3 regions of the Mesorhizobium sp. B1-1-8 genome follow, and region 3 is predicted to be linked to each of the others. Evidence: predicted binding sites of a transcription regulator. Region 3 holds the regulator's gene; each other region holds the start of a gene.
What was found. The regulator LexA, encoded in region 3, represses DNA repair genes until DNA is damaged. The targets are predictions, from matches to a motif close to TGTTCNNNNTGTGTTCNG.
Positions count from the first base shown of each region.

Region 1: the regulator LexA is predicted to act here: its motif matches at 2,502-2,519, upstream of FJ974_RS04025 (ImuA family protein).
Region 2: the regulator LexA is predicted to act here: its motif matches at 3,178-3,195, upstream of FJ974_RS28315 (DUF3072 domain-containing protein).

Region 1 is NZ_CP083956.1:839,859-847,351, forward strand. It holds gene FJ974_RS04020 (DUF6504 family protein) at 1-1,466, opposite strand, end outside; gene FJ974_RS04025 (ImuA family protein) at 1,408-2,478, opposite strand; gene FJ974_RS04030 (metallopeptidase family protein) at 2,664-3,095, shown strand; gene FJ974_RS04035 (DUF1737 domain-containing protein) at 3,381-3,587, opposite strand; gene FJ974_RS30370 (hypothetical protein) at 3,616-3,831, opposite strand; gene FJ974_RS04045 (response regulator transcription factor) at 4,269-4,964, shown strand; gene FJ974_RS04050 (ATP-binding protein) at 5,024-6,529, shown strand; gene FJ974_RS04055 (NAD(P)/FAD-dependent oxidoreductase) at 6,557-7,493, shown strand, end outside.
Region 2 is NZ_CP083957.1:130,236-137,728, forward strand. It holds gene FJ974_RS28300 (hypothetical protein) at 7-603, opposite strand; gene FJ974_RS28305 (DUF4142 domain-containing protein) at 627-1,382, opposite strand; gene FJ974_RS28310 (DUF6894 family protein) at 2,311-2,571, opposite strand; gene FJ974_RS28315 (DUF3072 domain-containing protein) at 3,230-3,448, shown strand; gene FJ974_RS28320 (hypothetical protein) at 3,691-3,990, shown strand; gene FJ974_RS28325 (hypothetical protein) at 4,971-5,231, opposite strand; gene xth (exodeoxyribonuclease III) at 5,535-6,314, opposite strand; gene FJ974_RS28335 (response regulator) at 6,544-7,221, opposite strand.
Region 3 is NZ_CP083956.1:3,584,420-3,591,912, reverse strand. It holds gene trpC (indole-3-glycerol phosphate synthase TrpC) at 1-739, shown strand, start outside; gene moaC (cyclic pyranopterin monophosphate synthase MoaC) at 742-1,221, shown strand; gene glp (gephyrin-like molybdotransferase Glp) at 1,222-2,427, shown strand; gene lexA (transcriptional repressor LexA) at 2,545-3,276, shown strand; gene FJ974_RS17400 (ComEC/Rec2 family competence protein) at 3,358-5,817, opposite strand; gene gltX (glutamate--tRNA ligase) at 5,922-7,346, shown strand.

The sequences.
Region 1 (7,493 bases), 2.7 Mb from region 3:
ACCCCGTGCATGAACCAGCGCGGCGAAACTTGCGAAGCGCCGTAAAGGCCCTGACGATAAAGCCAGTAGCGGCGCCCCTCGCTGTCCTCGATGCGGTAATAGTCGCGGGTCGGCGCTTCGTCCTCGCCAGGCTGCTGGCGCCACCATTCGGCGGCAATGCGTTCGGGCCCTTCGGCGCGGGTGACGCGGTAGAGCGCGCGCCGCCAGCGGAAATTCATCGGCGGCCCCTCGGGCATCTCGGTGGCCGGCACCTCGATCGGCTCGGGCGAGCGGAACAGGCGGATCGGCCGCTCCGGCGGGAAGATGGTCATCGGCGGGCTGGAGCGCTGCGGCCGGCTCGGCGGCATGCGCCGCTGCGGCGCTTCCGAGAAGGGGACCGTGGCGACGGCGCGCTCCGGCAGATGGCTCTCAACGAGGACCGGCTTCAGCACGGCGGCGTCGCCGAGGCGGGCGCGGATGCGGTCGGCGAAGAGTGCAATGTCGGCATCGTCGTCGGCCGCCTCGCCGGTGAGGTCGCCCTGAGCCAAGTCGAAGGCGGCGACCGAAAGCACCGAGAGCCGCACCAGGTCGAAGCCGTAACCGGCATCGATGTCCTGCTCAAGTGCCGCAAGCCGCTCGTGGAACAGTTTTCTGATCAGCTGCGGCTCGCGCATCGGCCGCGAGGTGCCGACGGCGATGCGGCTGACGGCGCCGTCGACGCGAAAGAGCAGCAGGGCCAGCGCCCTGGCCCCCTCGCCGCGGCGTTCGAGATCGGCCTTCAGCGCCAAGGCGAGCCGGCTCACCAGCCGCTCGATCTCTTCGGTCAGCACGATCGGGTCGGCAAGATGGCGCTCGACCGAGAGCGGCGCCACCGGCAGGCGCGGCGACACCGCCTCGTCGAGGCGGCCGAGCGCCTGGTCGAGGCGCAAAAGCAAAGTGGCGCCGAAGCGGCGGGCCAGCGGGGCGCGCGGTGCAGCCATCACCGCGCCCGCCGTGCGCAGGCCGACGCTTTCGAGGCTGGCGCGGACCTCCGGCGCGATGCGCAGCGCAGATAAGGGAAGCGGCGCCAGAAGCTCCTCCTCCTCGCCGCCGGCGATGATGCGGTCGCCGTGGAAGCGCGCCGCCGCCCAGGCCGCGCCCGGCGTCGACGCCAGCCCGGCGCGGACATCGAAACCCTGCTCGAAGAAGCGGCTAAGGATCTCGTCCTGCATGGCGCGTTCGCCGCCGAACAGATGCGTGCAGCCGGTGACGTCGAGAAACAGCCCGTCCTCGCCGTCGATCGCCACCAGCGGGGTGTAGCGGTCGCACCAGTCGGCAAGGCCTTCGAGCAGGCGGCGGTCGGCTTCCGGATCGGCCTCCACGACATCGATCGACGGGTGCATGGCGCGCGCATCGGCAATGCCCATGCCGCGCTTCAATTTGAGCGCCTCAGCCCGCTCGTCGAGGGCGGCGATGCGCTGGGTGTTGTTGTCGCGGTGGCTGACCACCAGCGGCCGGTGAGCCGATGGCCGGGAACGCCAGGACCGACCCAGACGCCGGCGCAGGATCCGCTCCGCGCAAAGATGCGGAAACCACAGCGACAGGATTCTCTGCCCGTTCTTGCGGGGCGCTTCTTTCTGCAAAAGCGTGCTCATCGGGGTTCCACTCCAGTGTGAATTGTCCGGGCAAGGCGGTGCGGCTCTTGCCGATAGCGACGGTGAAGGCGGGGCGGCCGATCGAGCCGGCAAGCGGCCCGGCGACCGTTCTTCGGCTCGCGGCGGGTGCTGCCGAAACGATGACGCGCACCGGCGCCGCGGTGGGCTCGGCTTCACCCGCCTGACGCAGCAACAACACCGGGCGGCCGGCGCTTTGCGCCCGCGCGTGCAGCCGTCGCGTGGCGGTGAGGTCGAGCTTGTGCGGGCTGCCGCGGATTTCGAGGATGACGGCGGCGAAGGCCGTCATGCGGGCGGCCTCCTCGGCGATCCACAGCGCATCGAGGAGCTTCGGCGCCTCGGAAAACAGCAATTGCCCGGGTGCGACACCGAAGAGGCCGTTGAGCCCCCTGGCATAGGGAAAGCCGGCCTCGCGAAAAATTTCGGCGGTGCCGATCCAGAGGACCGGCAGGCCCTGCTTCTCCCTCAGGATCAGGCTGGCGAGCGACAGCGCAAAGCCGGCGACAGCCCCGGCATCGCGGGTCTCGGCGCCATGGATCTCGCTCAGCGCCGCCTTCGGCAGGCCGCCGCCAAGGGCCGTATCGAGGCCTTCGATGCCGGTGGGCAGGAAGGCATCCTGCGGCGCCACCGCAAGACCACGCCGCACGATGGTGATCTCCGAGCCGGCGGCATCGCGATATATTTGTTTTTCCGCAATTCCGGACGGAAAACCGCTACGCACTTTTCCTGGAATTGCTCCAGGCGCGCCCGCCGGCGCCTCCAGGCGCTCGGGCAGCGTTCCCTCGATCTTCGCGATCTGGCGGCGCAGGGCAAAAACAGTCTCCCGCGCCACGGCGGGCATCGCCATGACGATCAGCTTCCACTCACAATTGTTCCTGTTATGTTCTTATAGATTCCAGAGGGGGCCGGAAGAGTCAAGCGGAGTCATGGGGAATTTATTCCTTCGACCTTTTACCCGGGCAGAAACCTGCCGCCGGCTCATTTGCCTCAATCGGCGCGAAAGCCTATATGCCGGGGTCAAAGGACATCGTTATGGCCCGCATCTACAAGACCCGCACGTGGCACGATCAACTCTCGCCCTCGATGGAGGAAATGGAGTTCCTGGCGCTGGAGGCCTATGCCCACCTGCCCGACGATTTTCGTAAGCTGACCGGCGAGATCATCATCCAGATCGCCGATTTCCCGACCGACGAGATCATGGACGATCTGTCGCTGGAGACGCCGTTCGACCTGCTCGGCCTGTTCGAGGGGCGCGGCATCGCCGAGCGCTGGAACCCGCAGACCGGCGAGGGGCCGAACCGCATCACCCTCTACCGCCGCGCCATCCTCGACTACTGGGCCGAGAACGAGGAGACGCTGGGCGACATCGTCACCCATGTGCTGATCCACGAGATCGGCCATCATTTCGGCCTGTCGGACGACGACATGGAACGGATCGAGGAGGTGGCCGAGCAGACGGCGTAGGGTCCCAGACGCCCCGTTCCTTCGCGCCCCCTCTGCCATGCCGGCATCTCCCCCTCAAGGGCAGGGTAATCGCATATGGCGCTCCCCCACTCCGTCTCGGCTTCGCCGAGCCACCTCTCCCCCACCTTCGGTGAGGGAGAGGAAATCACCGAGGTCGCGGCTTTGAAAGGCTCGGGTTTCCTCTCGCCCATAAACATGGGGGAGAGGTGGCCGCGCAGCGGACGGAGTGGGGGCTGGCGCTACCATATGCGATTGCCCTGACTCCAACAGAGGAGATTGGCTATACTACCAATCGCTGAGCTTGGTGTCCGGGGTGTATTCCTGGCCCTCGATGTCCTTCACAATGGCCTGGCCGCAGCGCATCGACTTGGTCTGCTTGTCAAAGGCGTAGGTCGGCGAGCCGAACAGGTGCCAGCCATTGTTCAGCGCAGCCGTCACCTTGTGGCAGAAGCTGGCGTCGTCCGGACCGGTCAGGAAGCGGTAGAGTTTCATTTTTCGACCCTGTCGTGAATTGCTTATATTATGCGCGAACAGCGGCGGCCTTCGCCAGAAGTTTCTCTGCTTCCGCCAGATGCAGCCGTTCGACCATCCGCCCATCCAGCGCAATGACGTTCTTGCCGGCATTATCTCCGGCGTCATCTGGCCTCGCGCAAGACGCTGGCGCTTCACGCGCGGCGACCCCCTCTGGCCGCTTCGCGGCCATCTCCCCCTCGAGGTGGGAGATCAGCCCCTGCACGAAAACTGCACATCATTGCTGAAAATCCCAGGCGATCCGCCGCGACCTCTCCGCGCCTGCCGGCGAAACACACGGCATGCGAACACATCACAATCTCCGCTGGTCCCTGCCCCCGCGCCTGCGCAACGAAGGCTGGTGGCTCGTCGAGCCGCAAAGACTGCGTCCGACAGCGGCGGTGCTGCCCTTCACGCCGGGATCGCAGCCAGGGCGCCGCCCGCGACACGCCAGGAGGGCCCGATGAAGCCCGTTCCGAGCTATTGCCACTGGGTCGTGGCCGCGGATCCCGCGCTTATCATCGCGCGCAGCGCGCCCGGAAAATCAAGCGCCCGGAAAATCAAGCGAATGGCTGCTTTTCGTCAACCTTCTGACGTTATCGGTAACCTTCATGCCTGCTGATCCCTGACGGCTACCAACCCGATATGCCGGACTTCTGATCGATGCCGCACAACATCCTCGTCGCCGATGACGATCCGCATATCCGCGAGATCATCTGCTTTGCCCTGGAAAAGGCCGAGATGAAGACGCAAGCCGTTGCCGACGGCGCCGCCGCGCTGCAGGCGGTCGAGCGCCGCGCGCCGGACCTCGTCGTGCTCGACATCGGCATGCCGGAGATGGACGGGCTGGAGGTCTGCCGCAGGCTGAGGCAGAAGTCCGACGTGCCGGTGCTGTTCCTGTCCGCGCGGGACGAAGAAATCGACCGGGTGCTAGGGCTCGAAATGGGCGGCGACGACTATGTGACGAAGCCGTTCAGCCCGCGCGAGCTGGTCGCCCGCGTCAACGTCATCCTGCGCCGCGCCCGCCCGGCGGCGGTCGAGGAAGAAGATGACCGGCAGTTCGCGCATGGCAGGCTGATGCTCGTTCCGGCCAGCCATGCGGCGAGCTTCGGCGGCAAGCCGCTTGTGCTGACGGCGATCGAATTCGCCATCCTGAAAGGTTTTCTCGCCCGCCCGCTCAATGTGCTTGGCCGTGAGGCGGTGATGGCCAATGCCTATCAGTCCAACATCCATGTTTCGGACCGCACCGTCGACAGCCATATCCGCAACATCCGCGCCAAATTGGCGGCGGTCGGCTGCCTGGACGCGATCGAGACGGTGCACGGCGTCGGCTTTCGGCTCGGCCGATGCGGTGGTTGAGCAAGGAGAGGTGGCGGCCCAGGCTTGCCACCATCGTCGTCGCCATCCTGATCGTGGTGATGGCGCTGCCGCTGGTCGGGCTGTTCTTCTTCCGGCTTTACGAGAACCAGCTGATCCGCCAGACCGAGGCCGAACTCATCGCGCAAGGCGCGGTGCTTGCCGCCGTCTATGCCGATCAGGTGCGCGCGGCCAGCATTCCCGTGGAGAAGCTAGGCGCGCCTATGCTGACCGATACCGGTCGAAGCGCCGGTTCCGACGGACCTTACCAGCCGATCGAGCCGCGCCTCGATCTCGCCTCCGATTATGTGCTGCCGACGCGGCCGGCGGGCGCCGCCGCCACGGCCGATCCGGCTTTCGCGGCGATCGGGGCGCGGCTTTCCGGCATGCTCGATGCAACGCAGAAAACCACGCTGGCCGGCTTCCGGCTGCTCGACCCGCATGGCGTGGTGATTGCCGGGCGCGCGGAAGTCGGGCAGTCGCTGGCCAATGTCGAGGAGGTGCGGACAGCACTTGCCGGCTCCTATGCCAGCGCGCTCAGGCTGCGGATCCCCGACCAGCCGCCGCCACCGCTCTATTCGGTCAGCCGCGGCACCAGGGTGCGGGTCTTCGTCGCCATGCCGGTGGAAGTCGCCGGCCGGGTTGCCGGCGTCGTCTACCTGTCGCGGACGCCGAACAACATCGTCAAGCATCTCTACGGCGAGCGCGGCAAGGTGACGTTGGCGGCGATCGCCATCCTCGGCGGCACGCTGCTGATCGGGCTGGTGTTCCTGCGCACCGTCAGCCGGCCGATTTATGCGCTGATCGAGCGGACAAAACGCATCGCCGCCGGCGACCGCGAGGCGATCAGGCCGCTCGATCACCACGGCACGCGCGAGATGGCCGAGCTGTCGGCCGCCTTCCTCGACATGGCGCAAAAACTGCAGGCGCGCTCCGACAGCATCCAGACCTTCGCCACCCATGTCTCGCATGAATTGAAATCGCCGCTGACGGCGATCCAAGGCGCGGCCGAGCTGTTGCGCGATTCGGGCGGGACGATGGACGAGGCCGAGCGGCGGCGTTTCTCCAACAACATCGTCACCGACGCCGGGCGGCTCACTCTGCTGGTGCGGCGATTGCTCGAGCTGGCGCGCGCGGAAAACCTGGCGCCGAGCGGCGAAAGCACAACGCTCGATGCGGCACTGGCGCTGCTGCCGGTCGACGCCAGGCTGGCGGTTCGCGTCGAGGCCGGCAGCAATATCCGCCTCGGCATTTCGGACGAGAACGCGGCAATCGTGCTCGCCAACCTGATCGACAATTCGGCCAGGCATGGCGCGAAGGTGGTTTCGATCAACGCAGCGAGCCTGGGCGACCGCGTGACGATCGAGGTCGACGACGACGGCGACGGCATTTCGCCGAGCAACCGGGCCAAGGTGTTCGAGCCGTTCTTCACCACGCGGCGCGACAGCGGCGGCACCGGCATGGGGCTCGGGATCGTGCTGGCCCTCCTGAAAGCGCATGATGGCACGATCAGGCTGGTTGACTCCGAACGCGGCACGCGCTTCCAGATCATTTTGCCGGTTGCGTAAAAAAGCCGGGCCGGACCGGAGAAAAAAGTGCGCTACGACATCGTCATCATCGGCGGGGCCATCGTCGGTTCCTCGGTCGCCTATTATTTGCGTGAGGAGGGTTTTTCCGGCTCGATCGCGCTGGTCGAGCGCGACCCGCAGTTTGCCCATGCGGCAACGACCTTGTCCTGCGCCTCGATCCGCCAGCAATTTTCCATTCCGGAAAACATCCGCCTGTCGCAGTTCACGCTGAAACTGTTTCGGCGGCTGAAGGAGACGTTCGGCGCCGATGCCGACATCGGTTTTCGCGAGGGCGGCTATCTCATCCTCGCCGGCGAGGCCGGCCTGCCGATCCTGAAGGCCAATCACGAGGCGCAGATCGCCGAGGGCGCCGATATCGTGCTCGAAGACGCCGGGCAGCTGACGCGCCGCTTTTCCTGGCTGTCGGCCGAGGGCATCGCCGCCGGCGCCTATGGCCGGACCGGCGAGGGCTGGTTCGACGCGCATGCGATGCTGATGCTGTTCCGCAAGGCGCTGCGCGACAAGAAGATCGATTTCATCACCGCCTCGGTCAGCGGTATCACGCGCCGGGGCAACCGCGTCACCGGCGTGAGCCTCGACAATGGCGAGACGCTGGAAGCCGGCATCGTCGTCAACGCCGCCGGGCCGAATGCCGGAAAGGTCGCGGCTCTTGCCGGACTGGCGCTGCCGGTCGAGCCGCGCAAGCGCAACGTCTTCGTCTTCGAGGCACGTGAAAAATATGCCGACATGCCGCTGCTGGTCGATCCCTCCGGCATCTATGTGCGGCCGGAGGGCTCGGTCTACCTCACCGGCGGCGCGGAGCCGGAAGAAGGCGATCATGCTCCCGATCCCAAGGATTTCGATGTGGAATGGCCGCTGTTCGAGGAGGTGATCTGGCCGGTGCTCGCCACCCGCATCCCTGCCTTCGAAGCGATCAAGCCGACGCGCGCCTGGGTCGGCCACT
Region 2 (7,493 bases), on a different replicon from region 3:
CCGGAATCACAGGTCGCTGCGCCGCACGGTGTCGCGCTTGATGTCCTCGATATAGTCGCCAGCAGTCGGGTTGAAGGCGGCCCATCCGCCGGCTTCATATTCGCCGCGCCGTTCAGCGATGTCGACGGAATTGGGGCGGTGGAGGATTTCCCGCGCCTTGGAAGCGAGGTCATCCTCGACGCGCGCGGTGACCAGCGTGCCGCCGCGCCGCACACCTTCGGCGTAGACATGGGCGTCTTTCTCGGGCACACCGGCCTCGGTCAGTGCACCGACGATACCGCCGGCCACGCCGCCGACGACCGCCCCGGCAACTGCTCCTGCCGCCGTTGCTGCCAGCCATCCGGCCGCCACGATTGGGCCGAGACCTGGAATCGCTATCGTACCCAATCCAGTCATCAAGCCGCCGGCTCCGCCCACGACGGCACCGATGCCGGCGCCGGCTGCGGCGTTCTCGCCAGCCGGCGAAAGCGTGTTTTCGTGCCGATCATTTGCATTGCCGGCAACGACGCTGATGTCGGACGTCGGCACGCCCATGGATTCGAGCTCGCCGACGGCATCGGAGGCGTCGTCACGGTCGTCGAACAGTGCGGTGATCGTTTGCATCCCGGTGACTCCTTGGATCTGAGTTATTGCTGGCCGGAAAAGATATTGCCTTGGTAGTCGAGCGAGACGGAGGTGTTCTTCCCGTCCCTCTTCGCCTGGCCGCGCCAGATGCCCTGGTCGTCCTTGGAGAGAGAGGATACGTCCGTATAGCCGGCATCCTCGATACGGCTCTTGGCCTGGCCTTCGGTAAAACTGTTGGCACCCGGAACCGGGGCAGGCGGTTTGGGCGTCGACGCCGTTTTCACGGCGGGCATGCCTGTGTCAGCCGCTGCCGGCTTGGCACCCCTCGCCGCGGCAATCCTCTCGATCATGTCCCGATGCATCTTGAGCGTCGGCAGGGTCTGCGCCGCGAACGCCTTCAAGCTCGCATTGTCGCCCTCCTTGGCGTAAGACTGGAAGAGGTTCACCGCATCGGCATGCGCCCTGCGCTGCATCTCGACATAGGGCTGGTCGAAGTCCTGCGTTGTCGTGCGTAGCTTGTCCAGTTCCGCCTTGTGCGCGGCATCGGGTTCAGCCGGCACCTTCAGTTTCTGCTCCCCGGCAATGGTCTCCAGCTTGGCATTTGCCGCGCCGTGATCGGCGATCATCTTCTGGGCAAAATCCCGGACCTGCTGGTCCTTGGCGTTGTCCTGGGCGATCTTGCTCGAATCGACTTCAAACAATCCACCGACGGCGGCTTTGTCGACAAAACTTTGCGCGTCGTCGGCGCCGAAGGCGGGCAAACCGAGCCCCAGGATCGTCGCGACGGCCAGCGGTGCACAAAGTATCCGCATGTTCATGGTCCCATGCTCCTTGCTGGATAAGTGCGACCGAACAAACCCAACCAGGCATTGTTCCCGTTCGAAATGACGATTCCGCATTTTGGCAGAATGCACCGGGCGCCAAGTTCCCGCCGCGCCTTTTGACCCGCACAGGCCGTTCAGTTCGGGCCGCGGTTGCTTTCGGTCTATTGCCGATCATCAGCTGGATCGCGCCTTTTCCTTTCCTCAGGCTGCACCTCCCGTATCAACGAAAACCATTCGCGGGTGACCTCTTCCTCGCTGACCTCCGGCTTGCCCGAAGGGGTTGTAGTCAGCCGGCCGACGAAGGGGTAGCAGGCAAGAGGCTGGGACAAAGACTCGGCCATCTGGTTTGAAGGCCGTGAGCATTGCAGACCGCTGCTCTCGCCATGAGCGGCTGCTGGGCACGCCGCGTGGAAAGCACAGGATGAAAACCGATGAGCCTGAAACGAACCGATCCCGACAAAATGCAGTCAGGCGGAAACAATACCGAAGGTTAGGCGGAATTTCGGCGCGACAGTCATGCCGACCAAGATCCTGTTGAGGGGGCGCGCGAGAGCGTGGAGCACCAGCTCGAGCAAGAGAGCGAGCCGGTCGGGACCGAAGAAAGAGGCACGATAGCAAAATCAGGCCAGGGAGGAGGCCATGCTGCCTCGCAGAGGCTCACCTTTAAGGCCCTGGCCGGACCGGGACGCGGCTAGTCAGTGGCTACATCACCGGGCTTGCCCGAGTCGCCGGCTACTGTGGGGGTAAACCCTGCTGGAGACGCGAGTCAAAAATCAAAGCCTCACGATTCGAAAGGATCGTGGGGCTTTGTGATTCACCATTCATTCACGATATTAGAGCAGTCTCATAAACGGACATGCTGGTGTAGCTCGTACATGCCTTAAGGCCCCGGTGCAGACCCAAGCACTGGGGCCTTTTAACATCAAACGGCATCGGCCAGGTTTGGATCGTTGGTCGTTTCTGGCATGCCAAATGCAATTCTGATCTGCATGAGCTGATTGCCGTCCACATCGCGGACTGTGCACCCCAGATCGCAGTGTTCCGTGCGAAGCGGCCCTGTCATGAGTTTGCGAACGATATCGAATGCCCGTTCCTTTGCCGATGCGCTGCCCGGAAGCGTGGCCCCGCGTGCGTCGTGATAGACTTCACCTGTATCCGTAATGTCGAAGAAAAAGCGTCGCATGGGCGCCCTATACCCGGTCGTACTTTTCCAGCCCTAGCCGAAGGCGTTGGCGCTCCGCGTAGGCCATTGCGTGCAGCATGAGGGAAAACGTTCGGGCGGTCTCGTTGCCATCCTCGATGATGAGGACGTGCCAATTCTCGCCATCATCCACAACGCAGATGTTGTCGGGCTCTCGGTAGATAGGCAGGATTTGCACCAAACAATTTATAGGCCGTGACTGCGAAAGGCGAAATTACATGTGTGAATCTGTTGGGCGGTCGTGGCCTTCACTCCGCACAATCCACTCCACCAGTTTGGGATGGATGGTCGGACAGCCGGTGTATGTCGCTATCAGCTGCGCGGCAAATTCTCGCCACTGACGCTTTGGAATGTTCTCTTCTATGACTGCCTTATGGAAGGTCGTCCGCAGAATGTCGGCGTCGAACGCAGATAGTCCATTTTTCGCCATTGTTGCCCCGCGCAAGGCGGGGGCGAAAACCATTCCCCGCACAAGGGTGAATCATACCCGCGTATAGCGTACTTCGCCAGTCCTTTGAGGCCCGGCCCGTCGGCACCTGTTCCTAATTCACTTTGGGTTGGTCAACCAGGTAATCGCCTCTACCGGAAGGGAACAAAAGGGGACCAACACATTTCCTGTGCTGCAAAGGGAGCGTGCGCCATGAAAGAGCCAGGCATTGCGAAGGCGAGTGGAAATGACAACGTCGGCAAAGACCCCGACGAATGGGTCAGTGGTGACGACCCGATGACGCCCTCTCAAGCTTCGTATTTGAAAACCCTGAGCGAACAAGCCGGCGACGCGCAACAATTCCAGGAAGATCTCAGCAAGGCAGAGGCTTCCAAGCGCATCGACGCGTTGCGAGCAAAGCTCAAGCTTTAGAACTCCACCGAGGCTCCGAGTAGCAGCCAAGGAACAAAGCCTCTTCGGCCTTGTTGGGTGCTATTTTAGTGGAGTCTGATATGCGGCTTAGGGTCGTGCAACGCTCGCCTTGCATTTCCAATTATCCTGCATGGGACCACGGGGGGAATGAAGACGAGCCCAGGACAGTTTGCCTGCAGGGGAGGGCAAGGTGGCGCCGCGCGGCAGCTTAAGCCGGAGCCCGGTTGTTATTGATGCGGCCGATGAGTGAAGAGGCAATGGCTTCTGTGCTGGCGTCGCGAGATCAAGAGGCGCGAATTTTCGGGGTGTTTGATCAAGTGAACAAGCAGGACACGGCCATCGATGTTGGGCGGCTGGGAGAGGCAATCCATTTTATCGCGAATGCATCGATCTTGGGCTACGATGTTCGTTCCGCAGTCGTCATCTATGGCGAGCCCCAATCGACAAGCCTGAGATTGGGGCAATGCGAACAGCTTTGGGCCCGCTACGGACAATCGTTGATGGTGCCGGTTTGCGAGAGCAGTCGGCCTGGTCGCGAGTGATGCCGGGCCAAAGCACAAATGCCCTCAGCGCAAACCGCTCCACGCAAGTGGCGTCTTGGTCAGGTAATCGGCAACGACCGATCTTAAGGGAGTATCGGCTGCACTGTCAGGCGCGCGCCAACTGCGACCGCGTCGCCAACCTAAATGCAGCCACGAAATATGGCGGCCGCTCTGAGGCGTATGAACTTCATTTTCGCCCTTGCGAACGGCGTTGTCGAGAAACAAGTGCGCGAACTGCTCAAAAAGCACAGTCACAACATTTCGGTGCTGGTCGGAAATCGCGAAAGGTCAAGAGGCGGGAATGACGAAGTGACGGGTCCAGCTACGCGGAGACTGAGCCCGTGGGTGAGGCGTGCGCATGCGGTTGTGCTGGAGCGCGGGTTCGGGGGGCCCTGTGAAGGAGCCTTTTTGCCGCGCATCGGCGCACAGTGTCTATCGCGTTCTGTCAGCCGGCGAGGGCTGGGTGATCGGCAGATGGCTTTCGCTTACCCATCGCGGGTCCGCCGTCCTGCTTTCGCCTGTAGCTGAACCGACAGGGTATTCTGCAAGCACCTTTTCCAAAAGAGCCAAGCGCGCTTTGTGAGCACTCAACTCGTAGCCGAGGCGCAAAGCGCCGACAGCGGACTTGGGTATCGCCAGTAGTTCCCCGTGGAGGATGCTGATCCTGGTTCGCATATCAGCAACCTCGGCGCAAAGCGCCGCCTTAACCGAAGCTCGACCCCGCACGATGACCTCTTCTCGCGAAAAGCTGTGCCAAACTCCCGAGCGGTGCAACGGTTCCTTACCATATGCTAAAATACCCGGCTTTCCGGCGAGTGCCGTGCCGAAGCGGCTGATCGGTGTCGCCGATCAGCCTGTTTGTCCATTGGCCAGTCCCGTTTCAGCAGCAGGGCGCTGGGCAGGACAGCGGCAGGCCAACACAACACGGCCGACGGCGAAACCACGGCCGCCGCCGAAATCATAGCGCCGAGCCGACGCGCTCAGTTGCAGTTCTTGGCTTCCTGCTTGGTGGTCGCGGGATCTGTGGTCGTAGTCTTGCCATTCGCACCGGTTTTGCACTTGTCGACGGCACCCGACTGATCGCCGGTGGTGACTGTTCCTGCCGTATTGGCAGAATTGGAGCCGTTGTTGGAGTTGCCCGCATTTGCGTTGCTGTTGTTTCCACTCCCTCCCGAAGTTTGAGCCATTGCGCCGGTGGCCAGGCCCAGCGATAGAATTGCTACTGCAAGAACTTTGATCATGATGCCTTCTCCTGCCGCATGATTGCGACTAGGCCGCCCGAACCACGGGCCGAGTTGATTGTTCCGACCATGGAACAAGGTCTTCAGCGCAGATCCAAACCATGACTGGTGGTAAGTAGCAGTAGTGGGCGGTGGTCCGGCCGGCCCTTTGTGCCCGGCTGTATATCTGGGGCGCTTCTTGCGTTCTGCTTGCGACCGGGGCGATCGACAAGGCCCCTGTTATCTCCGGCTTCTTGGAGCCATTGCCGCCCGGTTCGGTGCGCCTAGGCCCCGTTTGCAATGCATATGAAGCAAAGGGTCGGCTCACAGTCGATCGAGTTCGATCCAGGCCGGCGCATGGTCGCTCGGCTTCTCCCACCCACGTGTCTCGACATCGACGCCGGCGTTGCGGAGCCGGCCCGAAACCACCGGGCTTATCAGCAGGTGATCCATTCGAAGACCGGAAGTCCGGTCGTAACCGCCCCTGAAAGAGAAGTTCCAGTAGGTATAGACGCCCTTTTGCGGATGGACCTGCCGCACTGCATCGATCCAGCCGTCATCGAGCATGGCGGCGTAGGTCCGCCGGCTTTCAGGGAAATAAACCGCGTCACCCAACCAGCGTCCAGGGACGGCAGCGTCGATCGGGGTGGGAACTACATTGTAGTCGCCGCAGAGGACGATCGGCGCTTTGGCCTCGAGCAAGGTCCGGCCGTAGCTGATCAGACGATCGAACCACCGCAGCTTGTAGTCGAATTTTGGCCCCGGCGCGGGGTTTCCATTGGGAAGATAGAGGCAGCCGATGACAAGTCCGTTCACGTCGGCCTCTATATAGCGGCTGTGGGTATCGTCGGGATCGCCCGGCAAACCGCGTCGACGTTCCCTTGGCTCTCCTCCTCGGGCGAGGATCGCCACGCCGTTGTAGGACTTCTGACCGTGCCATATCGCGCCGTAGCCGGCGTCTCTGAGCGCATCGGCGGGGAACTTGTCGTCCGACGTCTTCAGTTCCTGCAGGCAGACAACGTCATAGCTGGTTTCCCGCAGCCATCTGATAAGCACCGGCAGACGGCCATTGACGCCATTGACGTTGAAGGTAGCGACCCGGATCATCTAAACCCACCAGCCTTCGCGAACAGATCCTAGCAATCAAGTCCCCTGCGCCTGCCCCATTGTCCGTCTGCTGCTGGCCGAGCGCCTCTGTTTCGATCTCCTTCGCTTCCTCCTCGTCCATCCGGGCAATGCCATTTCGCACATTTCTTGCTACAGGTCAGCTCGTCCAATTGGCTTGCAAAGCCTGCGTGTCGCAATGCTCCGCGCGTTGGATCAAGCAATCCGGTCAGTTGAGCAGATGCGCGCCCCCATGGAAGAGCCGCTTGAGCAGCAAATTCAGCCATTGCTCCGTGGATAGATCGTCGCAACGATCCGAAATTTCGGTGATGGCTATTTCAAGCGTCTTCTCGACAAGCCGGTCGGCCGCCCCGGCGTCCGTCAGCATCAGGCGCGCAGCTAGCCGGAGCTTAGGCAGCAGGTCCACCACACCGAGCGCATCATCGCTGGACCGGTCCTGCTTGCTCGCGTCGGGAAAGAGAGCGACCTTGATCTCCTCGCGGCCCGCGGGCTTCAAAAGGCTGGCAATGTGCTCGAGCCGAGGCGGGATAATATTTCTCTCATATCCACTGAAGAAGACAAAAGGAATGCCTCGCTCAACCAGGCGGTCGGCGATCGCAAACACGTAGGTGCCATTCAAATTGATGTCGAGCACGGCCGCATCGGCGCGCTCGGCAAATGGCCGTGCCCCGGCCACACTGGAGACCGGACCGAGAATCTCGGCCCCAAGCCCGGCAAAGTAACGCGCGATATCGTCGGCGATGAAGAATTCGTCTTCAACTATGAGAATCCTGGCTCCCTCGAGGGATCTCACCTCATCCTCCTGTCCGATCTGATCTTGCGCGCTTTGCGGCGTGGGATTGCGGCGATCGCCGCTCGCAACGGCGCGGCGGGGCCATGCCGCCATATCCCTTCCGTGCTGCTGAGTGTCTGCTGTGCAAAGGCGCGAGATTCAATTATTCAGGCAAATCAATGCGCTGTGACGAGGTAAGTTCCAATCCACGGGATCCGGCGTCTCATGCCTGGCGCGGCGCGCAGGGCGGACCGTCGCAAGCAGCAAACGCTGGCCTGATCGGCCCCCCTGCGTCTTTGGGCACTTGCAGGCCGACCGTCCCGCTTGATCTGTCCGGGCTGATGCCTCGCAAACAGGCAAAAAATACTGCAGGACGCAATCGTCAG
Region 3 (7,493 bases):
GGCCGAGATCAAGGCCAAAGCGAGGGATATCGAGCCGCCGCGTGGCTTCCTTGCGGCGCTGGAAGCCAAGCGCAAGGCCGGCGGCTTCGCGCTGATTGCCGAGATCAAGAAGGCGAGCCCGTCCAAAGGCCTGATCCGCGCCGATTTCGACCCGCCGTCGCTGGCCAGGGCTTATCAGCAAGGCGGCGCCGCCTGCCTTTCGGTGTTGACCGACGCGCCGTCTTTCCAGGGCGCGCCGGCGTTTCTCACCAGTGCGCGCGCGGCCGTGACGCTGCCGGCGCTGCGCAAGGACTTTTTGTTCGATCCCTATCAAGTCCATGAGGCCCGTGCCTGGGGCGCGGACGCGATTTTGATCATCATGGCCAGCGTCGATGACGCCATGGCCCGTGAACTGGAATCGACAGCATTCGACCTCGGCATGGATGCGCTGATCGAGGTGCATGACGAGGTGGAAATGGAGCGTGCGCTTGCGCTTTCCTCGCGGCTGATCGGCATCAACAATCGCAACCTCAGGACATTCGAGACCAGCCTCGGGGTTTCGGAGCGGCTGGCGGCCGTGGTGCCGGCGGATCGGCTGCTGGTCAGCGAGAGCGGCATCTTCACGCATGAGGATTGCCGGCGGCTGGAAGAGAGCAGGATAGGCACCTTCCTCGTCGGCGAGAGCCTGATGCGGCAACAGGATGTCGCGGCGGCAACGCAGCTCCTGCTCACGGGCCAGGCGCCGGCCGAGGCCGTTTGAAAATGGCCTCCCTCACCCATCTCGGCGCCAAGGGCGAGGCCAACATGGTCGACGTCGGCGACAAGGCCGAGACGACGCGCACGGCCATCGCCGAAGGCTTTGTCGCGATGCGGCCGGAAACGCTCGACATGATCCTTGCCGGCGACGCCAAGAAGGGCGATGTGCTGGGAACCGCGCGCATCGCCGGCATCATGGCGGCCAAGAAGGCCTATGAATTGATCCCGCTCTGCCACCCGCTGCTTCTGACCAAGGTTGCCGTCGACATCGAGCCGGATCGCGCACTACCAGGCCTCAAGGTCACTGCGCTCGCGCGCGTCACCGGCAAGACCGGCGTCGAGATGGAGGCGCTGACTGCCGCTTCGGTCGCCTGCTTAACCATCTACGACATGGCCAAGGCGGTGGACCGCGCCATGGTGATTTCCGGCATAAAACTGGTCGAGAAGACCGGCGGCAAGTCCGGCGACTATAAGGCGGGTTCTTAGATGGCGCTGGTTCCGGTCGCCGAGGCGCTCGAACGTCTGCTGGATGGTGCCACGGCACTGCCGGGCGAAAGCGTTCCGTTGGCCGATGCGGCTGGCCGTGCGCTGGCGGAACCGGTGGTGGCGCTCCGCACCCAGCCGCCCTTCAACGCCTCGGCCATGGACGGCTACGCCGTGCGGGCCGCGGATGTGGCATCGGTGCCGGTGCGGCTCTCGGTGATCGGCATGGCGCCGGCCGGGCGCGGCTATGACGGGTCCGTCGGCCGGGCGGAGGCGGTGCGCATCTTCACCGGCGCTCCCGTGCCGGAGGGCGCCGACACCATCGTCATCCAGGAGAATGTCCGCGATCTCGGCAATGGCCATGTCGAGGTGACCGAGCCGACGGCAAAAGACCGCAACATCCGCCGCCGCGGGCTGGATTTTTCGCAAGGCGACGTTCTGCTGGATAAGGGCCGCATACTCGATCCGGCAGCGCTATCGCTGGCCGCATCGGCCAACCATCCCACGCTGAACGTGGTGAGACGGCCGCTGGTCGCGATCGTCGCCACCGGCGACGAATTGCTGGCGCCGGGCAGTGAACCCGGGCCGGACCAGATCATCTCCTCCAATGCCTATGGCGTCGCAGCCGCCGCACAATCGGTCGGTGCCCGCGCTCTCGATCTCGGCATCGCCGCCGACCGCGAGCAGGATATAGCGGCGCTGGTCAAGAAAGCTGTCGCGGCAAAGGCCGACGTCATCGTCACGCTTGGTGGCGCCTCGGTCGGCGACCATGATCTGATCCACGACGTGCTGACCGGCGAAGGCATAAACCTCGACTTCTGGAAGATCGCCATGCGCCCCGGCAAACCTTTGATGTTTGGCCGGCTGGGCGATATCCGCTGCATCGGTCTGCCCGGCAATCCGGTGGCGAGCCTGGTCTGCTCGCAGCTGTTCCTGAAGCCGTTGCTGGCGCGACTCGGCGGCCGTAGTTTCCAGCAGGACATGCGCAGGGCGCGGCTGGCTGCTGCGATGCAGGCCAACGATCTGCGGCAGGATTATGTACGGGCCGTGGTACGCGAGGATGATCGCGCGCTGGTCGCGACGCCGTTCGGCATCCAGGATTCCTCGATGCTGAGAATGCTTGCCGACGCCAACGGCCTGATCGTGCGCGAGCCCTTCGCGCCGGCCGCGGAAGCTGGCGCCGAATGCAGCGTGCTGATGTTACGCTGAACAAAACGTCAACACATTCACTAAACTTTAAACGGTTGCCGAACACAACTGGAACAGATAGTGTTTGTTCTGGGTTTGTTTTTCTGATTCTGGTTTCAGAGACCCGTGGGGGCCGCCATGCTGACGCGCAAACAACATGAACTCTTGATGTTCATCCACGAACGGCTGAAGGAAAGCGGCATTCCGCCGTCTTTCGACGAGATGAAGGAAGCACTTGACCTTGCGTCGAAGTCGGGCATTCACCGCCTGATCACGGCGCTGGAAGAGCGTGGCTTCATTCGCCGGCTGCCGAACCGGGCTCGCGCGCTCGAAGTGCTGCGCCTGCCCGATTCGATCGCGCCCGGCCTCAACGCGGCGAGGAAGTTTTCGCCGAGCGTCATCCAAGGCGGACAGGGCAATATCGGCCGGCAGATCAAGCCCGCAGCGCCCTCGCGCACGCCCGCGCCCAGCAATGACGATGCGGTGCCGGCGGTGTCCATTCCGGTGATGGGCCGTATCGCCGCCGGTGTGCCGATCGACGCCATCCAGCATCAGACGCATTCGATCTCGGTGCCGCCGGACATGATCTCGGGCGGCGAGCATTATGCGCTCGAGGTCAAGGGCGACTCGATGATCGAGGCCGGCATCTTCGATGGCGACACCGTCATCATCCGCAACGCCGACACCGCCAGCCCCGGCGAGATCGTGGTGGCGCTGGTCGACGAGGAGGAAGCGACGCTGAAGCGCTTCCGCCGCAAGGGCGCCTCGATCGCGCTGGAAGCCGCCAACCCGGCCTATGAGACCCGCATCTTCGGGCCGGATCGCGTCAAGGTTCAGGGCAAGCTCGTCGGGCTGATCCGCCGCTATTGAGCAATTCCAGGAAAAGTGCGCAGCGGTTTTCCGTCCGGAATTGCGGGAAAACGAAACACCAGTAGCGGTTTGGACAAACCGCTACTGAGCTGGCTCAGACTTGGCTTCTGGTTTCTCGGGACGTTTATAGGGTGGCAGGCCCCTCGCCTCGCGTGAATATCGCCGCTGCTCATGCCAGGGGCGGTAAGGCTTTTCGACCGAGTAGCGGATCGTCGCTTGCGCCGTTGCCGATTGCGGGTCGAAGAAGACGGCGGCGCTGCCATCGCGCGCAAGCTGCCGTTTGGTGACGACGAGGACGCGCGGATCGCGGCAGGGATTGTAGGCCGTGACGTCGTTGATGACGATGAGATCGGCAAAGCCGCAGGCCGGGCGCGCGCTGTTACGGTCTTCGGCGAGCGCGACGATGGCGCCCGAAGGATGCCGGGCGATGCAGAGGTCGCCGGTGCAATAGAAAGGCGAGCCCGGCGGCAAGTCGACGGGGTCGGCGATGTCCAGCGCGCCCTTCGCGAACGTTTCGGGCGGCACAATTTCCTCGGCTTGCAGCGCGCGCTTCCAATTGTCGGTGGTGAATTCGTTCGAGCGTGCGCGGTTGATGGCGAGTTCGCCGCCGCCGATCGGCATCGCCACCAGATGCGCATCCTCGGAGATCAGGACGTCCGGCGTGCGAACGTGCGGGATCGCAAGCAGGCCAGCGAGCGCGAAAGGAATCGCGAACAGCCTGAGCCACGTGGTCGCCATCGTTGCGATGACGAGCGCGACCGTCGCCAGCAGCACCGACTGGATCGAGATCAGCCCGACGGCATCGACCGGCGAGCGCTCCGAAATCCACGCCGAGATCGCGACCATCGCCGTCAGGCCCTTTCCCATCACGTAGAGGAATGGGCCATCGAAGCCGAAAGGCATGGCCAGCGCGCTCAGGACGGCAAACGGCATGACGATCAGCGAGACGATCGGCATGACCGCAAGGTTCGCGACAACGCTGAGTGGCGACACCCGCTGGAAATGCCAGATGGCAAACAGCACCGTCGCGCTGCCGGCGATGAGCGACGTCAGGGCGGCGCCACCAATTCCAACCGCCAGCTTTCGCGACCAGAACCGGAGGAACGACAGCTTTGCCGGCGGTGCTGTTGTTTTACCGGCGCGATAGTCGGCAAAGCCGGCATAGGCGCCGACAAGGGCGGCCGTGGCGGCAAACGACATCTGGAAACTTGGACCGACCACCTCATGCGGCGACACCAGGATGACGGCAATCGCCGAGATCGCCAGATTGCGCATGGTCAGCGCCGCGCGATCGAAGAGCACTGCAACCAGCATCACCGCCAGCATGATAAAGCTTCGCTCGGCGGCGACCACGATGCCGGAGATGACGAGGTAGGCCGCGATCGACGCAAGCGCGATGGCCGCGGCGTATTTCTTGACCGGCCGGCGCGATGAGAAATCCGGAAACAGCGCGAAGGCGCCGCGCAGCAGAAGCATGATCGTGCCGGCCACCAGCGCCATGTGCAGGCCCGAGATCGAGATGATGTGATAGATGCCGGTGCGCCGCATCGACTCGTTGATCTCTTCGGGAATGCCGGCACGCACGCCGACAATCAATGCCGCTGCGATCTCGCCTTCGGAACCGCCGATGGTGCTCCTGATGTGATCGGCGATGTTCTCACGCGCATTCTCGATGGCCAAGCCGACGCTTGAACCGAAAGGCGAGTCGACCGTTGCCGCAATGAGCTTCGGATCGCCCATGAAAAATCCGCTGGCGCCGATGCCGGTGAAATAGCTGTCGAAGGAGAAATCATAGCTGTCGGGCCGCACCGGTCCGGTTGGCGGCAGAAGCTTGGCATAGCCGGTCAGAACCGATCCGGCCTTCATGTCGGGCGGAATGCGACGCGCCGAAACCCTGACCCGGTCAGGCGCGTAACGCAGCTTTGGATTGGCCGTCGAAATGAGATCGATGGTCAGCCTGACGCGGCCATTGGCTGTCGGCTCGGCGATAACGAGCCGGCCGGTCAGCCGCGTCTGGATCTCAGAGCCGAGCATCGGCGTCGCCGCCCGCCAGGTCTCGACCTTGGCGGCGAGAAAACCCAATGCGCAAAACAGCGCCGCCATGAAGATGAGATGCGTCGTCTGCCACGACCGCGAAACCGCCGCGCAGACAGCCAGCAGTGCAACCGCCGCGATGGGCCTGTAGAGATCCGGCTCGGTGCTCAGCGAAAAGTAATAGATGACACCGGCGGCGAGAAACACCGGAACCAGCAGGAAGGCAACGCCGCGGTCGAGCTCCGTGGTGGCGGCTACACCGATATTTCGGCGAAGCGCGGGAAGCGAGACACGGTGAAGCTCTCTGCGGAGCCGGACAATAGCTGCCGTTGGTGCGACCGCGCGGGACGCGCCGCCGTCGGGCGGCAGAATTTCCGTGGCCGGACGCGGCTCCGGAACCAAAACCGGCGCCGCTTCGGAAGGTGCGTTGCCGGCAAACAGCAGGCGCTCGCTGACGCCCACTGTCGTGCCCTCGCCTTCCTCCGCGCCCCGGCCTCTTGCAGCCATCGGGTCTGCCCCTTGCGCCCCAGACCCCCTATGCTACATGAACGCCGGCCGCGCGAAAGTCCGCGCGACAAACGTCTGCCCTTCAGTGCCAGCCTGAGAGTTCCATGCCCGACAAGGTCGTCACCCGTTTTGCCCCGTCGCCGACAGGTTTCCTGCACATTGGCGGCGCGCGCACGGCGCTGTTCAACTGGCTCTACGCCAAGCACACCGGCGGCACGATGCTGCTGCGCATCGAGGACACCGACCGTGAGCGCTCCACCGAGGCGGCGACGACGGCGATCCTCGAAGGGCTCACCTGGCTCGGCCTGACATGGGACGGCGACGCCGTCTCGCAGTTCATGCGCACGCCACGCCACCGCGAAGTGGCTGAGGAGCTCGTGCGCTTGGGCAAGGCCTATTACAGCTACGAGACGCCCGCCGAGCTCGAGGCCATGCGTGAGGCAGCGCGGGCCAAAGGCCTGCCGCCGCGCTACAACGGCCATTGGCGCGACCGCGACCCGTCGGAGGCACCGGCCGGCGTCAGGGGCGCCATCCGCATCAAGGCGCCGACCGAAGGCGAGACAGTCGTCCACGATCGCGTGCAGGGCGAGGTGCGTTTCCCCAACAAGGATCTCGACGACTTCATCATTCTGCGTTCGGACGGCACTCCGACCTATATGCATGCCGTTGTTGTCGATGATCACGACATGGGCGTCACCCACATCATCCGCGGCGACGACCACCTGACCAACGCCGCGCGCCAGACCGTGATCTACAACGCCATGGGCTGGGACGTGCCGTCGATGTCGCACATCCCGCTGATCCATGGCGCCGACGGCGCCAAGCTGTCGAAACGGCACGGCGCGCTCGGCGTCGAGGCCTATCGCGCCATGGGCTATCTGCCCGAGGCGTTGCTCAATTACCTCGCCAGGCTCGGCTGGAGCCATGGCGACGACGAGGTGATGTCGATCAAGGATATGATCGCCTGGTTCGACATCGGCGACGTCAACAAGGGCGCCGCCCGCTTCGATTTCGCCAAGCTCGAGGCGCTGAACGGCGTCCATATGCGCAAGATGGACGATCACGCGCTGTTCGACATCTTCGTCGCCACCTTGCCCTATCTCGAAGGTGGCCCGGCGCTCACCCTGCATCTTGACGATCAGGGCAAGGCGCGGCTGCTTGCCGCCATGCCCGGCCTCAAGGAGCGGGCGAAAACACTTGTCGAGCTCGTCGACGGTGCGGCCTTCCTGTTTGCGGCGCGACCGCTGCCGCTGGATGAAAAGGCGGCGGGGTTGCTCGGCGGCGACGCGCGCGTCATCCTGCGCGGCGCCCATTCCGCACTGGCGGCGATCCCGGGCGAGTGGAGCGCCGCGGCAGCTGAGGCTTCCATCCGTGACTTTGCACAGGCCGGCGGCCATAAGCTCGGTGCCGTGGCTCAACCGCTCCGAGCCGCGCTCACCGGCCGCAGCACTTCGCCCGGCGTGTTCGACGTGCTTGCCGTGCTGGGGCGCGAGGAGAGCCTGGCGCGGATCGCGGATCAAATCGATTAGGAGCGAGCTGGCCCAAGAAGATTGGCATTGAAAGGTGCGTTTCGCAGTGCAACATTACGTCTTGGCCCAATCTGGCACGCACCTCCTAAAATGCGGTGGCGAGTTCGCGCATTCGGTGACTTCGACGTGTCGTTTGCAGGAATTTGC